Regions from separate parts of the Caballeronia sp. ATUFL_F1_KS39 genome, predicted to be linked through region 1. Evidence: riboswitches for the same ligand, from Rfam matches in the RefSeq annotation. Region 1 holds a riboswitch; the other holds the start of a gene.

Evidence for each region. A riboswitch is a leader RNA that binds a small molecule or an ion and turns the genes downstream of it on or off. The one in region 1 is predicted to bind thiamine pyrophosphate.
Region 2: it holds a riboswitch for thiamine pyrophosphate, as region 1 does, so the genes downstream of both, NCR93_RS12400 (FAD-dependent oxidoreductase) here and thiC (phosphomethylpyrimidine synthase ThiC) in region 1, are expected to answer to the same signal.

Annotation. Positions count from the first base shown of each region.
Region 1 covers NZ_JALQDZ010000005.1:32,636-40,160, forward strand. Annotated here, with positions in the region: gene NCR93_RS04865 (hypothetical protein) at 1-49, opposite strand, end outside; gene NCR93_RS04870 (YMGG-like glycine zipper-containing protein) at 255-434, opposite strand; gene thiC (phosphomethylpyrimidine synthase ThiC) at 675-2,606, opposite strand; TPP riboswitch at 2,736-2,876, opposite strand; gene NCR93_RS04880 (EamA family transporter) at 3,097-4,038, shown strand; gene NCR93_RS04885 (DUF4397 domain-containing protein) at 4,389-5,171, shown strand; gene NCR93_RS04890 (dihydrofolate reductase family protein) at 5,231-5,872, opposite strand; gene NCR93_RS04895 (entericidin A/B family lipoprotein) at 6,166-6,300, opposite strand; gene NCR93_RS04900 (sensor histidine kinase) at 6,489-7,525, opposite strand, start outside.
Region 2 covers NZ_JALQDZ010000022.1:23,147-30,671, forward strand. Annotated here, with positions in the region: gene mlaE (lipid asymmetry maintenance ABC transporter permease subunit MlaE) at 1-745, opposite strand, end outside; gene NCR93_RS12380 (ABC transporter ATP-binding protein) at 742-1,557, opposite strand; gene thiE (thiamine phosphate synthase) at 1,655-2,728, opposite strand; gene NCR93_RS12390 (thiazole synthase) at 2,725-3,531, opposite strand; gene thiS (sulfur carrier protein ThiS) at 3,555-3,752, opposite strand; gene NCR93_RS12400 (FAD-dependent oxidoreductase) at 3,769-4,911, opposite strand; TPP riboswitch at 5,099-5,223, opposite strand; gene NCR93_RS12405 (ABC transporter ATP-binding protein/permease) at 5,455-7,197, shown strand; gene NCR93_RS12410 (glutamate synthase subunit beta) at 7,268-7,525, opposite strand, start outside.

The sequences.
Region 1 (7,525 bases):
GCGCTGCGGCGGCCGTCCCGGGTCCGGACATGCTGCGGGCGGAAATCATGGCACTGCTCCTTGCGTTACGGCTTGCGGGACGTGGGATCGAATGAAATTGGCCCCTTAAGAAGCAGCTTAGTCGAACGACAACCGGGAGGCGCGCCGCGTGATGTGAAAAAGCATTGCGGCGCGCCTTTATGTAACAGAAATGAAACAGCGCGTCGTTGATGGCGGCGAAACGCGTCCGTTGCGTCGTTCAGACGATGTTCGCGCTACTTCCCGACCTGATTGCCGATAATCCCGCCGACCGCCGCGCCGCCGAGCGTCGAAAGCGCGCTGCCGCCGATCACCGCGCCGCCCGCCGCACCGACGCCGGCGCCGATAGCCGTATCCCGTTGACGCGTGGTCATGTCGCCGCAAGCGGTCAGTCCTCCCAGAAACCCGACGATCATTGCAGCGGCGCCGATCTGTTTGATGATTTTCATGTCGACTCTCCAATTCGAAGATGAGATGAATCGGCTGCGGCTCGGCCGCATTTGCGCCGGTTCACGCACTCAACCAGCAGAAAAGATGCCCGAATCGTCGGATGAACCGCTCATTCAGGCCCGACAAGGCTTTGCGCCCGGCGCACACATAAAAAACGGCCTGCCGCACGCGCTGTGCGACAGGCCGTTGTCAGCGAGTCAGAAGCTTCAGGTCGGCTGATAGATTTCCGCGCCCTTTTTCACGAACTCGATCGCCTTCGTCTCCATGCCCTTGGCGAGCGCCTCGCTTTCGCTGACACCTTGCTTCGCCGCGAAATCGCGCACGTCCTGCGTGATCTTCATCGAGCAGAAGTGCGGGCCGCACATCGAGCAGAAATGCGCGACCTTCGCGGAATCCTTCGGCAGCGTTTCGTCGTGGAATTCGCGCGCCTTGTCCGGATCGAGACCGAGATTGAACTGGTCTTCCCAGCGGAATTCGAAGCGTGCCTTCGACAGCGCGTTGTCCCGCACCTGCGCGCCCGGATGACCCTTCGCGAGATCGGCCGCGTGCGCCGCGAGCTTGTACGTGATGATGCCTTCCTTCACGTCGTCCTTGTTCGGCAGCCCCAGGTGTTCCTTGGGCGTGACGTAGCAGAGCATCGCGGTGCCGAACCAGCCGATCATCGCAGCGCCGATGCCCGACGTGATGTGGTCGTAACCCGGCGCGATGTCGGTCGTCAGCGGCCCGAGCGTGTAGAAGGGCGCTTCGTCGCACCATTCCAGTTGCAGGTCCATGTTTTCCTTGATGAGCTGCATCGGAACGTGGCCGGGGCCTTCGATCATCACCTGCACGTCGTGCTTCCACGCGATCTGCGTCAGTTCGCCGAGCGTCTTCAGTTCGCCGAGCTGGGCTTCGTCATTGGCGTCGTAGATCGAGCCGGGGCGCAGGCCGTCGCCGAGGGAGAACGAGACATCGTATTGCTTCATGATTTCGCAGATGTCTTCGAAGTGCTCGTAAATGAAGCTTTCCTTGTGATGCGCGAGGCACCACTTCGCCATGATCGAGCCGCCGCGCGACACGATGCCCGTCATGCGGTTCGCGGTCAGCGGCACGTATTGCAGGCGCACGCCGGCGTGAATGGTGAAGTAATCGACGCCTTGCTCCGCCTGCTCGATGAGCGTGTCGCGGAAGATTTCCCACGTCAGGTCTTCGGCCTTGCCGTTCACCTTTTCGAGCGCCTGATAGATCGGCACCGTGCCGATCGGCACCGGCGAATTGCGGATGATCCACTCGCGCGTTTCGTGGATGTGCTTGCCGGTCGACAGATCCATGACCGTGTCGCCGCCCCAGCGAATCGCCCACGTCATCTTGTCGACTTCCTCGCCGATCGACGACGTGACCGCCGAATTGCCGATGTTCGCGTTGATCTTCACGAGGAAGTTGCGGCCGATAATCATCGGCTCGCTTTCCGGGTGATTGATGTTCGCGGGGATGATCGCGCGGCCGCGCGCCACTTCCTCGCGCACGAATTCAGGCGTGATTTCCTTCGCCGCGTCCTTGCCGAACGCCGCCGCGCCGAAGGCTTGTCCGGCGTGCTGGCGGCCCATCATCTTCGCGAGCTTTTCGCCGTTGGGGCCGCTCGTGCGCAGGCTTTCGAGATACTCCGCGCGACGCTGGTTCTCGCGAATCGCGATGTACTCCATCTCCGGCGTGATGATGCCTTGCCGCGCGTAGTGCATCTGCGAGACGTTCTTGCCGGCGAGCGCGCGGCGCGGATGACGGTGCAAACCCGGAAAGCGCAGTTCGGCCGTTTTCGGATCGGCGGCGCGCTCGCGGCCGAACTCGCTCGACAGGCCGCTCAGTTCCTCGGTGTCGCCGCGCTTTTCGATCCACGCGCCGCGCAGCGCGGGCAGACCGCTGCGAATGTCGATCTGCGCGTCGGGGTCGGTGTACGGGCCCGACGTGTCGTACACGTAGACGGGCGGATTCTTCTCGCCGCCGAAGCCGTCGGGCGTGTCGGATTGCGTGATCTCGCGCATCGGCACGCGGATGTCGGGCGTCGAACCTTCGACATAGACCTTGCGCGAGTTCGGCAGCGGCGCGATGGCGGCGGCATCGACGACGGCGTTTTCCGAGAGGAACTTCGGGTTGGCATTCATGTGCTTGATCTCCTAAGGGACGATTTTTTTCAGCACGAGCGATGTCGTAGCTCGTGGTGACTCAGGAGCTAAACAGGGAGGAACGAGATGGAAAGGTACGGGTTCGGTTGAAGTGGCGTGGACTGCGGCCTATGGAACCCGAACGCTTCCCTGCGCTGGCATTATCCAGATCAGGTTCAAAGGGTATTTCTCACCCACGCCACACGAAGCGCTTCGCCGATGAAACCGCACGAAACCGCGATGTGCAACGCAGGACCCCCGCGTTAGCAGCCGACACGTTACACCGCGGCGTGGCGTCTTGGCAACCATCCCGAAAATGAGCCGATGGATGCGAGCGCTTACTGCATAATGTCGGGCGCCGCGGATTTCCGGGTTTTCCCGAAGGTCGCGCGGTCCTTCCTCGCGCCATTCCCCTTTGCTTTACGCCATGTCGTTCTGTCTGGTTTTGCCCGTTTTTCTCCGGCGCGCAGCCGTCGCCGCGGAGTGATGCATGTCCGCTCTGCCTCCGCCGCGCCTGCCGTTCAGCTTCCCTGACCGTTTTCCGTTTCGCGCGCCGCGCTCTTTCAAGGGGCAGGTCGCGCTTGCGCTGACGGTCGTCTATCTCGTTTGGGGATCGACGTATCTCGGCATCCATCTCGCGCTCGAATCTTTTCCGCCGTTGATGCTCGGCGGGCTGCGCAATCTGTTCGCGGGCATCGGGCTATTCTTGATCGCGGTGCATCGCAAGTCGGTGTGGCCCAGCGCGCGGGAAGTGCGCAACGCGGCGATCGTCGGCACGTTGCTGGAAGGTCTGTCGAGCGGGATGATGGCTTACGGCATGCGGACCGTGGGGACCGGCACGGCCGCCGTGATGGTCGCGACGGTGCCGCTTTTCGCGACGATCTTCACCGCGCTCAGCGGACGCGGCGTCGCGAAAGGCGAGTGGTTCGCGGTGGCGCTGGGTCTGCTCGGGATCGTGCTGCTGAATCACGGCGATCCCTCGCCGAGTTCGACGGTCGGCACGCTGGCGATTCTGTGCGCAGCGATCTTCTGGGCGGGCGGCGCGCATCTGGCGACGCGCCTGCCGCAGCCTTCCGATCTGCTGATGTCGACGGCGCTGCAGATCGGTTTGGGCGGATTGATCGCGACGGCGATCGCGTTCGCATCGGGCGAGCGGTTGACGAGCGTCGGCGTCGGCGCGGGGTTCTCGTTTTTGTATCTCGTTGTGATCGGTTCGATGGCCGCTTATGTCGCGTATAACTTTCTGATCCGCAATACGAGCACGATCGTCGCGACGAGTTGTCTTTATGTGAATCCGGTGGTGGCGGTTGGTTTGGGCGCGCTGCTGCTCGGGGAAATCGTCACGCAATGGACCTTGATTGCGACCGTTGTGATTCTGCTTTCCGTTGGGCTGTCGTTCTGGTTTGATCAGCGGCGGCGGGGGCTTCTCTGAACGCACCATCCTTGTAAAAACCGCTTCTCGTCACGCGGCGACGCTGCATTGATCGATGCAGCACCGCGCGGGGTCTTCGCGCATCCCGAGCAATTCCTCTAACGAATCCGAAACCCTTTCCGGACGGGCCTCAGCGGCCGATACACGCCATCGTCGCACCGTCTCGGGGCATGCTCATTGCTCAACGCATGCGCCACTTCGACGGCAAATCTGATCGATCGAAATGGCAAGAGGGAAACCCGAATCGGGCCCGGCGAGCGAGCGCGCAAAGTCCTGCGGATGCCTAATCGTCCGGACCCGGATGACGATGTGGCCGATCAAATCAAATCAAAACAAAGGAAGGTGAAACCATGAAGCTCATCCGCACCGCTGCCGCGCTTGCCGCCGTCGCCGCTTTGCTCTCCGCTTGCGGCGGAAGCTCCGATGACGTCAGCAAGGAAATCGGCGTCACTCAGCCGCAAGTCCATTTCATCCACGCGATCCCGAGCGGCCCGAACGTCGACTTCTACGACAACAGCAAGATCCTGCAGCCGAATCTCGCCTATAAGGCGGTGACGAACTTCGCGAACATCGACACGGGCCAGCACAACTTTTCCTACGCCGCCGTCAACACGACGACGCAACTCGCGACCGACACGACCATCTCGAACGCGGCGAAAGGGCACGAATACACGGTGATCGCGCTGCCGGACGCGGGCTTCGTGCCGTCGATCGCGGTGATCGACGATCCGTTCGACAAGGGCCTGCTATCGAGCAGCGCACGCGTGCGCGCGTTCAACGCATCGACGAACGCGCCGAACCTCGACATCTATCTCGTCGCGCCGGGCACGAACATCTCGACCGTCAGCCCGACGATGGCGGGCGTGGCCTACAAGAACGCCGTACCGGCGACGACGCAAGACTCGATCTACGTCTCCGGCGGCACGTATCAACTGATCGCGACGCTGCCGGGCTCGAAGACGCCGGTCTATAAATCGGCGTCGTTCGATCTCGTCAACAACGCGGACTGGCTCGTGACGACGCTGCCTTCGGGAACTGCAGCCACGCAACTCGTGCCCGAGAAGATTCGCGTGCTCGTCGCGCAGGGTGGCAACACGCAGCAGCCGGCGCTCGAACTGCCCGACACGCAATAAGGCATGAACCGCACAGCCCGGCCGGAAGAATCGGCCGGGCCTTTTCGTATCGCGCGCAGCTACTTCGCAAGGACGATGTGCGTGGCCCGCTCCGTCGGAACGTGCTCGACCGTCCGATATCCCAAAGCGCGCAAATCCAGACCGTCGAAGAGCGATTCCCCTTGCCCGAGCGCCACCGGCGCGAAAGCGAGGTGGATTTCATCCACATGGCCGGCCTGAATGTATTGCTTGACCGTGGCCGCTCCGCCGCCGATCTTGATGTCCTTCGCGCCGGCCGCTTCGCGTGCCTTTTGCAGCGCGACCTCGATGCCGTCCGAGACGAAGTGAAACGTCGTCCCGCCTTGCATCCGAATCGGCGGACGCGGGTAATGGGTCAGCACGAAAGTCGGCGCATGATAGGGCGGATCCTCACCCCACCATCCTTTCCATTGTTCATCCGGCCATTCGCCGCGAATCGGCCCGAACATGTTGCGCCCGAGGATGAACGCGCCGAATCCGTCCATCGCGCGCCGGGCGAAGTCGTCATCGACACCGGTTTCGCCGTCGTCTTTTCCCTGCATCCGCCGAAACGTCTGCGTCGGGAAAAACCACTGAAAGAGCTCCGGGCCCCGCACCCCGAGCGGATGTTCCAGACTCTGACCGGTTCCCGCGGCGAAGCCATCGAGCGAAACGCCGAACCCGGCTACTTTTACTTTGGCCATTCGTGTCTCCGTTTGCGCTGTGAATCCCGATGTCTGAAGCCAGGCATCATCGCTCAGGAAGGCATCGAGATGAGCGAACTCTATCGCAGCGAAGGGGATCTGGGTCATCGGCGTCATTGTGCAGAGAATGACGCGTGACCCGTGGGACGCCGCGAGCGGCCTGGACGACACACGAACGGCTCCAAAGACAAAAAAAATCCCGCCACGCGAAGGTGGCGGGAAGAGAGAGAACTACGTCAACGCTATGGAACGCCTGAGCGGGAACGCCGCAGCGAAGCGGCGCGCCTCGTGAATTACTTGTGCTGCTCCGCGGAGTTCGAGATGGCCTGGCCGCCCTTCGAGATGTCCTGACCGGCTCCCGAAACGGTGTTGCAGCCTGCGAGAGCCGCGCTGCCGGCGATGAGGAGTAGAGCGATGAGTCGAGTCATGTGTATTCCCCTTGGAGTTGAAATGCGTGACAGGAAAAACGGTTCGCGCATCGTGTGTGGTCGACGGGCGCCTGGCTGACGTCCTGTCTTACCGGTGTGATCAATCATAAAAAAGCGCATCGTTCGCGGATGTAGGCACGCATGCGATTCTGGTGTCGGCGTCGTCCGCATTTCGTGTCGGCGCCGTCCTACGTGGATGCCGCGACGACCGGCGCATCGGCGCTGCGCTCGCGGGGCATCGACACGCTGATCGCCGTGCCGCGCGGCGTCGCGCGCTCGATCTCGAAGCGTCCGCCGCGCGCCGACACGCGCTGCCGCATGCCGACGAGCCCATGCGTCTGCGTGCGCTTCAAATCCTGCGGCCGAATGCCGATGCCGTCGTCGGTGATCGAGAGCGACACGTTCGCTTCATCGACCGTCAGCGCCACGCGGATACGGCTCGCGTGCGCGTACTTCGCCGCGTTCGTGAGCGTCTCCTGCGCGACGCGGAAAAGCGCGATTTCGATCGCCTCGCCGAGCTTCACGTCCTCGCCCGGCAGATCGAATTCGACGTTCCAGCCGTTGCGCTGCGCGGCTTCATCGGCGAGCGAGCGCAGCGCCGTGACGAGACCGAAGTTGGCGAGCACCGTCGGGCGCATGTCCTCGATGATGCGGCGCTTCAACGCGATGCCCTGATCCAGATTGCCGAGCGCGCGCGCGAGTTTTTCGGCCATCGCGGGCTCGCTGTCCTTCAGCTTGCCGCGCACCCACGCGACATCCATCTTGCTCGCGGTGAGGATCGAGCCGAGTTCGTCGTGCAGTTCGCGCGCGAGCTCCGTCTTCTCGTTTTCGCTGACGGACTGCAAGTGCCACGCGAGCGCCTCGAGCTGACGCGTGCGCGCGAACACGAGCTGATCGAGCTCTTCCTGCTGCGTGATGAGCGCCTTCTGCACGCGCGCCTGCTTGTCGAGCTGAATGCCGAGATTACGAAACAGCAGGATGAATAGCACGATGTTGAGGGCGCACAACGCGCCCACGCACAGCGTCGAGATGCGCTGGTCGGCGCGGCTCGCGTCGAGCGCGTGTTGCGCGCGCTGCTCTTCGTTCAGGCGCAACAGCGACAGCGCCGCATCGAGCGTGGCGCTCGCGTCGGGTGGCGGCAGCGCACGCGTGGCATCGGCGTCGGGCGAATCGGCGATGCGCGCGGTGCCTTGCGCGATTTCATCGTCGGCGGCGGCGCGGATCT
Region 2 (7,525 bases), on a different contig from region 1:
GCAGGAAATCGAGCCCGAGCACGGCGAGCGACGCATATACGACCGTTTTCGTCGTCGCGCGCGACACGCCTTCGGGCGTTGGCCGTGCTTCGTAGCCCTGGAACAACGCGATGAACGTCACCGCGAAGCCGAACACGATGCTCTTGATGACGCCGTTCCCGACATCGCGCCACACGTCCACGCCGCCTTGCATCTGCGACCAGAACGCGCCCGGATCGACGCCGATCAGCATCACGCCGACGACGTAGCCGCCGATGATGCCGACCGCGCTGAAAATGGCCGCCAGCACCGGCATGGCGACGATGCCCGCCCACATGCGCGGCGCGACGACCACCTTGAGCGGATCGACCGCCATCATTTCCATTGCGGTGAGTTGCTCGCCGGCTTTCATCAAGCCGATTTCGGCGGTCAGCGACGTGCCCGCGCGCCCCGCGAACAGTAGCGCCGTGACGACCGGCCCGAGCTCGCGCACGAGCGAGAGCGCCACCAGAAGCCCGAGCGCCTGTTCCGAACCGTAGCGGCTCAGCGTGTAATAGCCCTGCAAGCCGAGCACGAAGCCGACGAACAAACCCGACACCGCGATGATGACGAGCGAATAATTGCCGACGAAGTGGATCTGTTTCGTGACGAGGCGCGGGCGGCGCAACAGCGGAAAAAATTCGACCACGAGGCGCAGGAACATGCGCGTTGCGTAGCCTGCGGTGCCGAAACCGTCGAGCACCCAGCGTCCGAGCGCGCTGATCATGCCTGCCCTCCGATGCCGAAATCTGCGGCGAGCGGCGTGCTCGCATAGTGGAACTTGAATGGGCCGTCGGGCGTGCCGTCGATGAACTGGCGCACGGTCGGATCCTGCGATGCGCGCAGTTGCGCCGGCGTGCCTTCGGCGTGAATGCCGCCGTTCGCGATGAAATACACGTAGTCCGCGATCGCGAAGGATTCCGGTACGTCGTGCGTAACGAGAATGGACGTTGCGCCGAGCGCGTCGTTGATCGTGCGGATGAGCTGCGCCGTGATGCCGAGCGAAATGGGATCGAGGCCGGCGAACGGCTCGTCGTACATCATCAACTGGGGATCGAGCGCGATTGCGCGGGCGAGCGCCACGCGGCGCGCCATGCCGCCCGAAATCTCCGACGGCGCGAGATCGCGCGCGCCGCGCAGGCCGACCGCGTTCAGCTTCATCAGCACGAGATCGCGGATCAGCGCTTCCGGAAGGTCCGTGTGTTCGCGCAGCGGGAACGCGACGTTCTCGAACACCGTCTGGTCGGTGAACAACGCGCCGAACTGGAACAGCATGCCCATCTTCCGGCGCAGCGCGTACAGACCGTCGCGCGTCTGGGCGCCGACGTCCTGTCCGTCGAACATGACTTTGCCGCGACTCGCCTTCACGAGACCGCCGACCAGACGCAAGGTCGTGGTTTTGCCGCAGCCTGAGCCGCCCATGACCGCGACCACCTGCCCACGCGTGAATCGCATGTTCAGGTTCGACAGGACGAGCCGGTCGCCGTAGCCGAAGTCGACGTCGCGTAGCTCTAGCAGAGTCTCGGAGAAAGCAGGCACTGGGTAAGAGATTCCGTTGGCGCAAGAGGCCGAATTATAGGGCCTGCGCGCAATCGGTGCTTTGCCTAGGCGTGTATCCCCTTGCTTTTGGGACTTTTCACCGTTGACCTGCGAACATTTTTTGCAGTGACAAAACCGCCGCGGCTGTGTCCGGTGCCTCGGTGACCGCGCGCACGACCGCCGCGCTGCGCACGCCGGTTTCCAGCACGCCCGGCATCGCCTTGGCGTCGATTCCACCAATGGCGACAAGCGGCACCCGGCCCGACAGCAGTTGCACGTAGCGCGACAGGCGCGCCAATCCTTGTGGCTTGGTCGGCATGACTTTCGTCGTGGTCGGGAAGACGGCGCCGAGCGCAAGGTAGCTCGGCTTGAAGTGCAGCGCGCGCAACATCTCGTAATAGCCGTGCGTCGACAGACCGAGCCGCACGCCGGCTTTCGCGATGGCGCTCAGGTCGGCCGTCTGCACGTCTTCCTGTCCGAGGTGCACGCCGTACGCGCCCGCCGCAATCGCCTCGCGCCAATGATCGTTGATGAAAACCTGTGCGTCATGCCGACGTCCCGCCTCGACCGAGCGCGAGATTTCGCGCTGCAAGTCGGCGGCGTCGGCGGTTTTGCGGCGCAGTTGCGTCGTGCGGACGCCGAGACCGAGCACGCGCTCGACCCAGTCGGCGCTCGGCAGCACCGGATACAGGCCGAGCCGATCGGGGCAGGCCGGGAATCCGCCTTCGGGCGCGGCGGGCAGATCGGCGACGCGCGGAAACGTCGCGAATTCGACGGGCCACGCGTCGTCCTTGTTCTCATCGCCCGCGCGCCAGGCGAGCGCGAGCGTCAGCGCGTCGTGCGGCTCGAAGTTGCAGTCGAGGAAAGCGGCGAGCGCGGACAGCCAATCATCCGACCATTCGCCTTCGAGCGCGAAACGCTCGTCGCCACGACGCAGCGTGACGCGATCGCCATGCGCTTCGAGGATTGCCGCGGCGCCGTTCGCGGCCACATCGTGCGGCTCGTTGAACACGATGATGTCGCTCGCCTGCGGCGATTCCGGCGCGGTCAGGCAGATGCGCCAGCGCGTTTCCGCCGTCGGCCATTCGCCGAGACGCGCGCGAATCCGCTCGGCGACTTCAGTCAGCTCGTCCGCCGGCGGCCAGAACACTTCACGATTCAACAAGCTCATGCCGCGCCTCCGTCCTGATGCCAGAACGGCATGCCGACGACCGGCGTGCTCGCCTGCGCGCTGTCGCGCTCGGCCATGGGGCCCGCGAGGAACGCGGTGCGCCCCGCTTCGACGCCGAGCGCGAACGCGCGCGCCATCTGCGGCGGGAAGGTTGCCTGCGAGACGGCCGTGTTGAGCAGCACGCCATCGAAGCCCCATTCCATCACCTGACACGCATGCGACGGCACGCCGAGACCGGCATCGACGATCAGCGGCACATCCGGCAGACGCTCGCGCAAGGTGCGCAGCCCGTATGGATTCGTCACGCCCTTGCCCGTGCCGATGGGCGCGCCCCACGGCATCAGCGCTTCGCAGCCGGCATCGAGCAGACGCCGGCCGATGACGAGATCTTCCGTGCAGTAAGGCAGCACCTTGAAGCCATCGCGGATCAGCTTGGCCGCCGCTTCGACGAGGCCGATCGGATCGGGCTGCAGCGTGTAGTCGTCGCCGATCAATTCCAGTTTGATCCACGGCGTCTCGAACACCTCGCGCGCCATGTGCGCGGTCGTGAGCACCTCGTCGACGCTCTGGCAGCCCGCCGTGTTCGGCAAAAGCGCGACGCCGTGGCGCTTGAGCACATCGAAGAAGCCGGCTTCCCCGGTCTCCGACTGACGGCGCAGCGCGACCGTGACCATGCCCGGCCGAGCGGCGTCGATGGAGTCGGAAAGCGATTGCAGCGACGGATAACGCGACGTGCCGAGCAGCACGCGGCTCGGAAACGTCTCGCCGTAGAGCGTGAGGACGTCGGCGGTGGAAATGGTCATGGTTCGATCCTTCGGTTCGGAGTTCAGCCGCCCGCGACGGGCGACACGACGTCGAGCTTGTCGCCGGCGGCGAGCGTTTTCGTGGCGTGTTCGCCGCGCGCGACGAACTGGCCGTTCAGCGCGACCGCGAACGGCGGTTTCGCGCCGAACGCGGCGAGCGCGTCGGTGACGGTGGTGGCGTCGGGCAAATCGAAGACGCGCTGATTGATGTGGATGTTCATGGTTGTTTCCTGATGACTAGAGCGCTGGCGCAACCGCGAACTCGCCGTGCAGCAGTTCGGGCCAGCGCGCGGCGCTGCGGAAATCGGAGAAGGCCTCGGCATCGGCGATATCGCCGGAAGCGAGCGCGTCGGCGAGACGGCACGCGGCATCCGCGACTTCGGGCGCGATCATGAAGCCGTGCCGGTACAAGCCGTTCACGCGCAAGGTCCGCGCCCCGTCCCAGACGATCGCCGGCCGGTGATCCGGCAAGGTCGGCCGGCAATGCGAGTTCAGTTCGAGGATGCGCGCCTCGCCGAAACCCGGATGCACCGCGAACGCGGCGCTCAGCAGCTCGAGCGCCGAACGTACGCTCACGGGCGACATGTCCTCGCCCTCGACTTCCGTCGCGCCGATCACGTAGAGATCGTTCTCCTTCGGCGCGATGTAGAGCGGATAGCGCGGATGCAAGAGCCGCACCGGCCGCGTCAGCCCGATGCCCGGCGCGTGCACGCGCGCGACTTCGCCGCGAATGCCGCGCAGCGCGGGCCACGCGGGCTTGCCGCCGAGGCCGCGGCAATCGATGATCCAGCGCGCGTCGGGCATCGCATCGACGGCGGTGTTCCAGTGCGTACGCACGCCGCGCGCGGCAAGTCCGGCGGCGAGCGCGCCAAGCGCCTGACGGTTGTCCAGTTGGCCTTCGTTCGGCAGCAGCCAGCCCTGCGCGAAGCGCGTTCCGAGCGCCGGTTCGGCTTGCGCGACTTGCGCGCCCGCGAGCTTGACGAAGCCGCCGTCGAGCAGATCGGCGGGCGAATTGGCCTTGAGACGGCGTTCGAAGAGCGGCGCTTCGGCGCGATCCGCGCCGTGCCAGACGACGAGCGTGCCGTTGCGCTGAAAGAAAACCGGCTCGGGCAATTGCGCGATGAGTTCAGGCCAGCGTTCGAGCGATGCCGCCCCCAGCCCGACGACGAGCGGCTCCGCGCTCGCCGCTTCCGCGAGCGGCGCGAGCATGGCGGCGGCGACCCACGCGGCCGACTGCGTGCCGGCGGCGTCGCCGCGTTCGTAAAGCGCGACGTCGTGGCCCGCGCCCGCGAGTTGCCAGGCGGCGAGCCGTCCGACGAGCCCGCCGCCGACGACGGCGAAATCCGGCCGGCGCGCGGCGCCCTGATCGATTCTGTTCATCAATTCGATGTCTCCATACGCGTAACGCTGCGCTGCACGATGGAGACGAAAGACGCGATCCCGATCGTGCTGGCGCGGCGCCACATCACGAGGACGAAATCAGCGGGAGAGACCGGCTCGGCAGCGCATGAAGCGCGCCGGGCGCGAAGAAAGGACTGGAAGAGACTGGAGGAATGGCGCGAGGCTCGCGCGGTCTCCGGAAACTTCCCTCGCCGGTATTACCCGGATCGGGTGCAAAGGGTCTCTCTCAGCCTCGCCGCGCTGCCGACCGTTCCGGCCGCCGATGCACGCGAAGCACCCCTGTTTCGTCGAGGGTCATTAAAACATGAAAGGCGAAGGCGCTGCAAACCGGGATTCCCCGCCTTTTATCGTGCGCGGCGGCACTCTGGCACAATGCCGCGAACATGGTTCGCAGGACGATCGCCCGAAATTAAGTGAGCGTTAAGCGAACCCCGGAACAATCTGCGGAGCCGGAAAACGCCGCGCGCGGCCCGGCCGCGGACGTAACAATCGGGCGCCACGAGGCGCATCAGCAGGAAGCTCATGACCAACACGCATACCGATAGCACGCAGCAGAAGGCCGACGAAGTCTCGGCGTGGAGCCTCATCAAGCCCTACTGGGTGTCGGAGGAGCGCGGCTTCGCGTGGGGCCTTCTCGTCGCGATCATCGCGATCAACATGACCGTTGTGTGGATCAACGTCCGGCTCAACAGCTGGAACGCCGACTTCTACAACGCGCTGCAGAACAAGAACGTCAAGGACTTTCCGCATCTGCTGCTGATCTTCACGGGCCTCGCGTTCGCGTACATCCTGCTCGCGGTGTACGGTCGATATCTGCGGCAGATGCTCGCGTTTCGCTGGCGTCAATGGCTCACCAACCGCTTTCTGGAACAATGGCTCGGTGACAAGGCGTTCTACCGCATCGAGCGCGACCGCCTCGCCGACAACCCCGACCAGCGTATTTCCGACGACCTGCAATCCTTCGCCACCACCACGCTTTCGCTCTCGCTCGATCTGCTTTCGACGCTCGTCACGCTCGTCACTTTCATCACGATTCTCTGGACCATCGCGGGCGCGCTGACCTTCTCGCTCGGCGGCACGCCGATCACGATTCCGGGCTATATGGTCTGGGCCGCCGCGCTCTACGCGATTCTCGGCTCGCTGATCATCCAGAAGGTCGGGCATCCGCTCGTGTCGATCAACTATCAGCAGCAGAAGGTCGAGGCCGATTTCCGTTTCGGCCTGATCCGCGTGCGCGAGAACGCCGAACAGATTGCGTTTTATGACGGCATCGCGACCGAAACGGCGAACGCAAAGACCATCTTCCAGCGCATTCGCGACAACTGGTGGATGATCATGAAGTACACGAAGCGCATGACCTTCGTGCTGTCGTTCTACGGGCAGATCGCGATCATTTTCCCGATCATGGTCGCCGCGCCGCGCTACTTCGCGGGCGCGTTTTCGTTTGGCGTGCTGATGCAGATTTCATCGGCGTTCGGCACGGTCAGCGATTCGTTTTCGTGGTTCATCAACAGTTATTCGACGTTGGTCGAATGGCGCGCGACCGTGAATCGTCTGCGCGAATTCAAGCGCGTGATGCGCTCGACGCATATCCGCGAAGAAACGTCGCCGGCGACGGAGCGCGGCGGCATCAACCTGCACTACACGAGCACGCCGTCGCTCACGACGAACGGGCTCATGCTCGCGCTGCCCAACGGCACGCCGCTTTCGCGCGTGGCGAACGTGTCGATCGAGCCGGGTTCGCGCTGGCTGGTCGTCGGTCCATCGGGCTCGGGCAAGAGCACGTTGATGCGCGCGCTCGCGGGTCTTTGGCCGTTCGGCGACGGCACGATCGACGCGCCCGTCGACGCGAAGATGATGTTCGTCCCGCAGATGAGTTATCTGCCGATCGGCACGTTGCGCGCGGCGCTTTCGTATCCGTCGGCGGGCGGAACGTTCAGCGATGAAGAGTCGCGCGACGCGCTGCGTCTGTGCAATCTCGAGGCGTATGCGGATCGGCTGGAGGAAAGCGCGCATTGGGCGCGGAGTCTGTCGCCGGGCGAGCAGCAACGGCTTGCTGCCGCGCGCGTGCTGTTGCACAAGCCGGACTTCGTGTTCCTCGACGAAGCCACGAGCGCGCTCGACGCCGAGAACGAGCTGCATATCTACAACATGCTGGTCGAGCGGCTGCCGAAGGCGGCGATTGTGAGCGTGGCGCATCGCGAGTCGGTCGCGATGTTCCATGATTACAAGATCGAGATCGAGAGGGCGATGGCGGAGGTTTGACCCGTCCGCGCTCAGAAGCAAAAAGGCCACGCAATCGCGTGGCCTTTTTGCATGAAGCGTCGAGCGACGCTTACCGCGGCAACTCGCTCGATCCCATCAGATACGCATCCACCGATCGTGCGCACTGACGTCCTTCGCGAATCGCCCAGACGACCAGCGACTGCCCGCGACGCATATCGCCGGCGGTGAAGACTTTATCGACCGACGTGTAATACGCCTTGTCGCCTTCGGTCGCGGCGCGCACGTTGCCGCGCGCATCCTTCTCGACGCCGAACGCATCCAGCACCGGCGACACCGGCTGCGTGAAGCCCATCGCGAGCAGCACGAG